Regions from separate parts of the Aeribacillus sp. FSL K6-2848 genome, predicted to be linked through region 1. Evidence: a T-box and tRNA genes for the amino acid it is inferred to sense, from the RefSeq annotation. Region 1 holds a T-box; the other holds one or more tRNA genes.
The links. The T-box of region 1 lies ahead of serS (serine--tRNA ligase). A T-box ahead of a tRNA ligase gene usually reads a tRNA of that ligase, here a tRNA-Ser.

Region 1 (3,279 bases):
ACTAATTACTGTTTTATTTCCCATATATGGACGCAGCACTTCCGGAATGACGACAGATCCGTCTTCTTGCTGGTAATTTTCCAAAATGGCTGCTACTGTACGACCTATTGCAAGCCCAGAACCATTTAACGTATGCACATGCTCAGGCTTTGCTTTCGGATCCCGTCGGAACCGTATATTCGCCCGGCGAGCCTGAAACGCTTCAAAGTTGCTGCAAGAAGAAATTTCACGATATGTTTGATAGCTTGGAAGCCATACTTCAAGATCATATTTTTTTGCTGCCGTAAAGCCTAAATCAGCTGTACACATGCTCATAACTCGATATGGAAGTCCTAACAGCTTCAATACGTTTTCAGCATGACTTGTTAATTTTTCTAATTCCTCATAAGAATCTTCAGGCTTTACAATTTTCACAAGCTCCACTTTGTTAAATTGATGCTGGCGAATAAGGCCGCGCGTATCTCTTCCGGCCGCCCCTGCCTCAGAACGGAAGCAAGCGCTGTACGCTACATAATTGATTGGAAGCTGCTTCTCCTGTAAAATTTCATCACGGTGCAAATTTGTGACAGGAACTTCCGCTGTTGGTATTAAGAAATAATCCTCACCTTGAATTTTAAAAGCGTCTCCCTCAAACTTCGGAAGCTGTCCTGTTCCGATCATGCTTGTACGGTTCACTATATACGGAGGCAAAACTTCCTCATAGCCATGTTCTTCAACATGCAAATCTATCATAAAACTGATAAGCGCCCTTTCTAATCTTGCGCCCAAACCTTTATAAAATACAAAGCGGCTGCCGGTCACCTTGCCGGCTCTTTCAAAATCGAGAATTCCTAATTGGTCGGCAATTTCCCAATGAGGTTTTGGTTCAAAACGAAAGGTCGGGATTTCTCCCCATTTGCGGACTTCTACATTATCTTCCTCTGAATCGCCGACTGGAACGCTCTCATGCGGAATGTTTGGAATCGACAAAATCAAGGTTTCTAACTTTTCTTCAATCTCTTTTAATTCCTCATCAAGTGTTTTGATGCGTTCTCCTACTTGACGCATTTCTTGAATTAAATGATCTGTGTCTTTCTTTTCTCTTTTCAATTCGGCGATTTTAGAAGATACTTCATTTCTTTTGCTTTTTAATTCTTCCGTCGTAACAATTAGTTCACGACGCTTTTTATCCAAGTCAACAAATTGATCAAAATCAGTTAAATCCTCTCCACGGTGTTCAAGCTTCTTTTTTATTTCTTCAAAATTTGACCGTAAAAATTTCATATCAAGCATCATGGACACTCCTTTCGTTTTTATATTCAAAATAAAAACTCCCGTCCAAAAAGGGACGAGAGTATACCCGCGTTGCCACCCTGCTTGAAGGCATCAGCCTTCCACTTACAAAGGTAACGGTTTTTTCCGTAAATGCTTACTAACAAAAACTTGCATTCAGCATTTCACTCAAGGACGGATTCACAAGCGTTTTTCACTGGTTTCCACCAACCACCAGCTCTCTTAAGAAAAACAACTTGCTACTAGTTCCTCTCATTGCTTTAGATCTATTTATATTCATAAATTTACTATAAGTTTAGGGTTTGTTCAACTTTTTTATGCATGAACTTTCTCGTTTGATTCCTTCACCATATTTAAAAAATATTGCACAAATCGATGATCATCCGTCAATTCCGGATGGAATGAACATCCAAGAATGTGGCCTTGTCGAACAGCAACAATTCGATCCTCATGTTTTGCTAAAATTTCAACATTTTCTCCTGCTTCTACAATATGCGGAGCGCGAATAAACACACCTATAAAATCGTCCCCAACTCCTGCAATGGTTAATTCCGCTTCAAAACTTTCACGCTGGCGGCCGAAAGAATTCCGTTCAACGACCACATCCAATACACCAAGGTGCGGCTCATCTTGTCCAACAATTTGCTTCGCCAGCAAAATAAGACCAGCACATGTACCGAAAACAGGTTTTCCTCCCTTTATAAATTCTTTCAAAGGGTCCATCAACCCATACTTTTCAATCAATCTTCTCATTGTCGTGCTTTCGCCGCCTGGTAAAATAAGTCCATCGATATTTTGCAATTGTTCGGATTTTTTAATTTTTACGCCTTCTGCACCACAAGCTTCGATTGACTGAATATGCTCCCTCACAGCACCTTGGAGTGCCAAAACTCCTACTTTCATTTTGTATTCTCCTTTACCAGCCACGTTCTTGCATACGATGTTCCGGAAGCAATGAAGAAATATCGATCCCTTTCATCGCAGTTCCAAGATCTTTCGATAAATGAGCGATTAATTCATAATCCTCATAGTGTGTGGTCGCTTCCACAATTGCCCGGGCATACTTTCCTGGATTTTCAGATTTAAAAATACCTGAGCCGACAAACACACCATCTGCACCAAGCTGCATCATCAACGCTGCGTCAGCAGGTGTTGCAACGCCGCCAGCAGCAAAATTCACGACAGGGAGTCGTCCTTCCTTTTTAATTTGTAGCAGCACTTCATACGGGGCTCCTAAATTTTTTGCTTCCGTCATTAGCTCATCTTCGCTCATACCGACAATTTTCCGAACCTGTGCATTCACTTTCCGCATGTGACGAACTGCTTCTACAATGTTGCCAGTTCCCGGTTCGCCCTTCGTTCTGAGCATGGAAGCACCTTCTCCAATTCGGCGAGCTGCTTCTCCTAAATCACGGCAGCCACAAACAAATGGAACCGTAAATTCCCGCTTATTTATATGAAACTCTTCATCAGCCGGTGTCAACACTTCACTTTCATCAATATAATCAACACCGAGCGCTTCTAATACTCGAGCTTCTACAATATGTCCAATACGGCATTTTGCCATTACTGGAATCGTAACCGCGTTCATGACCTCTTCAATAATCGTCGGATCAGCCATGCGGGCAACCCCGCCTGCCGCACGAATGTCAGCAGGAACTCTTTCCAGCGCCATGACGGCAACCGCACCTGCTTCTTCAGCAATTTTGGCCTGTTCTGCATTGACCACATCCATGATGACGCCGCCTTTTTGCATTTCGGCCATTCCCCTTTTTACTCGATCAGTACCTGTAATTGCCATTTCTATAGTTCCTCCTTAATGATACATTCAAATGCATACGTCTATTTTATCCTAATTTTTATAAAATTCCTATCAAATTTCAAGGATTTCTTTTATTTTAAATATAGTAAAAACCCCCAACAAAATGTTAGGAGTTATGCATTAAAACCAGCTTTTTACCATGTTTGCTGCTCCGTTCCATACATCACCAAAAAAACTACCAATGC
Region 2 (3,279 bases), 1.9 Mb from region 1:
CTCTCCCTCAGCACCCTTTGTTAAAAACAGCACTTGCCCTTTTTCCCCTTTTGTTTTAGACGCACCAAACAAGCCTTTTCCTTCTAAAATATAAAGAAAACCATTATAGTTTTCCGGAAGATCTTGATGAACGGACGCATCAGGTTCCAGAATCATTTCCACCATCGTGACAGGAACGTAATTTTTTAGTCGGCGCTTGAATACCTTTTGACGAACCAGAAAAAATCCGAATCAACGCTCCTTTTTCTTTTCTAACTGGCCTGTCAGCACTTTTCAAATTTTGATAGCGGGGAGCGGTCAGTTTTTTTGAACTCGGCAAATTAACCCACAGCTGCAGACTGTGAACGGTAGATCCAGGTGCAGGATCTTCTTGATGGATTACTCCTCTTCCAGCAGTCATCCATTGAACATCCCCGGCTTTGCTTGCCATATCCATTTTTGTTATCAAAATGCTCCAAAATCCCGTCAATTACATATGTGACAGTTTCGATTCCCCGATGGGGATGAAGGTCAAACGTCCCTTGCTGAAAAATATCCTCCGCAAGCATTAAAATCGATCATATTCCTCCCAATTACCAGGTTCTAACACAAACCCATTAGTATGAGTCGGATTATTCGTTTGTAACGCAACATTTTTAATTTTGCGTATATCCCTTTCCATACAAGCCTTATCTATTTTCTGCTTTTTGCAAGTAATCAATAATCCCTTGCGCACAAATGCCCATATCGATTTTTAAATACTCGTGCACTTGATGATCTTCGGAAATATGTTTTTTCTTTAAGTAATCTTGCAGCGTGCTGTACAATCTATCAGATAGAAGCTTTGATCTTTCTTCAAACGGCAAGCTTCCATGCTCTTTTACAACCGCTTTGCCTTGATCTACAAAAATGTCCAGCCAATATTTTAGCTGTTTATAAACTTCCTCTGGATGCTCGCTCATGCCAAAATGACCGAAAAATATTTTCGAAACGTTTAATGCTTCGATTCTTTCACATGATTCAAGCATTTTATCCGGATCAAACTGGTTAGGAGAAGTAGACGGCAAATAAAACTCTAAGTCTGAATCTAAGAGCATTGAATAAAAAACTCCGATCGTGTCGCCGGTAAAGATGCCGTTGCTTTTGGAATCATGTATACAAAAATGGTGATTCGCATGACCTGGTGTGTGATAAAACGTCAGCACGCGATCATCGCCTACTTGAAGCGTTTCCAAATCTTCTTTTACAACTAGCTGGTCTTCTGGCACGGGCAAAATCGGATCAAACAATTTTTGAAATTGCTCCTCTCCATACACCATTTTGGCGCTGGCAATTAATCTGGATGGATCTTGCAAATGACGTTTCCCGCGGGGATGGACGAACACTTTTGCTTTTGGGCAATGTTTAAGGAAAAGCCCGACACCTCCCGAATGATCTAAATGAATGTGCGTAACAATGATGTTTTGAACATCCTTCGGATCAATTCCTAAACTATCAAGACCTTTTAATAAATATGGGACAGACGGGCTCGCGCTTGTTTCGATGATGGTCAGCTCTTTTTCGTGAAGAACGTAAGCCCCTGTTCTGTTTTCTAATCCTAAGTCAAAAAGATCAATTAATGTGATGTCATCGCCAATGTTTTGTACCTTCAATGTTATGTGACTCCTTTCTTTTATTTGCCTACTACATAATTCAACAAAAAAAGATTAATTTCCTTTTCCAAACTTTTTGTTGATTGGTTAAAATTTTTTGATGACAAATTTTTTATTTTAATATATAATATCAATGCTGACGTTTTTCGGGAAGTAGCTCAGCTTGGCAGAGCACCACGTTCGGGACGTGGGGGTCGCAGGTTCAAATCCTGTCTTCCCGACCATGGAGAAGTACCCAAGTGGTTGAAGGGGACGCACTCGAAATGCGTTAGGGCGGGCAACCGCCGCGTGAGTTCGAATCTCACCTTCTCCGTTTAAAAAACGCGCTTTTTAGCGCGTTTTTTTATTGCCGGAATTTGAATAATTGACCCTTTTAAAAATTTTTCAAAACAATTGATATTCTTATTTTCATAAAAACTGTTTCAGCAAGTTATGCAAAAAACCTGAAAAGCCTATTTAGTGCTTTTCAGGTTTTTTGCTTATCATTCCTCGATTGGAGCTTTTCTTCTAAATTTGCTTAATACTTCATAGACGATTGGAACAATGATGAGAGTCAGCAAAGTCGAGCTGGTCAATCCGCCGATGACGGTTAAACCAAGTCCTCTCGAGATCATGCCTCCATCTCCTTCATAACCTAATGCGAGAGGAAGCAATGCTCCAACTGTTGCCAGCGCAGTCATTAAAATCGGTCTTAGACGAGTTGCCCCTGCTTCAATGAGCGCATCTCTTGTAGAAAGTCCTTCACGCTCTTTATGAATGACACGGTCAATTAACACAATCGCATTCGTCACAACAATACCGATTAACATGAGCGCACCGATCAAAGCTGAAACGCTCAATGTTTCTCCCCCAAGCCATAGCGCTACAAATCCGCCGATGACGGTAAATGGAAGTGAAAATAGAATGGCAAAAGGCGCAAGTCCTTGACTAAACGTAACCACCAGCACAAAGTAGACAACAGCGATGGCAGCGAGCATAGCCAATCCTAATTGTGAAAACGACTCATTGATCTGTTCGGACACTCCACCTGTTTCAATGTTCACACCAGGCGGCAATTCTAAACCATCTATTTTCTTTTGAATGTTTGCATTTACTTGGCTAACGTCATTAGTAGTAATCTCTCCGCTGACTGATACTGCAAATTTTCCGTCGCGTCTAGTAATCGTATTGGATGTTTCGCCTTCTTTTACTTTCGCTACATCTCCAATTTTCACATTCATGCCAAGTGGGGACTGAATGGTTTTCTTTTTCATCTCATCAATCGAATCAAATGTTTGCTCTTCCCCTTCAATATAAACTTCAATGTCTTGACCTTCTTTTTGGATTGTTGTTAAAACCGGCCGTTCATGGTGTTGGCTTAATGCCATCGCAATTTGCCCAGCGGTCAATCCTAGCTTGCTCATCTTTTCTTGATCAACAACAAACGTGAACTCATCATAAGTTTTCGATAAACCTGATTCGACATTTTTCAAGTTTTTTTCATCTTCCAAGATTTTTTGCACTTTTTGGGCGACAGGCTCAATATCTTCCATCGAATCGCCAAACACATACAATGTGTACTCATTGCTTGCCATCATCATGTCAATGGTGCCCCAATCGCCTTTTTCGTTCGTTAATTCATTTAAGTCTTTAACAATTTTCTCCTTTT

Region 2: it encodes a tRNA-Ser, which carries the amino acid that the T-box ahead of serS (serine--tRNA ligase) is inferred to sense. The anticodon was not compared.

The regions. Positions count from the first base shown of each region.
Region 1 covers NZ_JBBOQQ010000001.1:19,380-22,658, reverse strand. Annotated here, with positions in the region: gene serS (serine--tRNA ligase) at 1-1,272, opposite strand, end outside; T-box leader at 1,321-1,537, opposite strand; gene pdxT (pyridoxal 5'-phosphate synthase glutaminase subunit PdxT) at 1,588-2,175, opposite strand; gene pdxS (pyridoxal 5'-phosphate synthase lyase subunit PdxS) at 2,189-3,073, opposite strand; gene NSS70_RS00075 (serine hydrolase) at 3,215-3,279, opposite strand, start outside.
Region 2 covers NZ_JBBOQQ010000001.1:1,964,226-1,967,504, reverse strand. Annotated here, with positions in the region: partial or broken gene NSS70_RS09595 (pirin family protein) at 1-661, opposite strand, end outside; gene NSS70_RS09590 (MBL fold metallo-hydrolase) at 669-1,637, opposite strand; tRNA gene NSS70_RS09585 (tRNA-Pro) at 1,779-1,855, shown strand; tRNA gene NSS70_RS09580 (tRNA-Ser) at 1,857-1,944, shown strand; gene NSS70_RS09575 (efflux RND transporter permease subunit) at 2,114-3,279, opposite strand, start outside.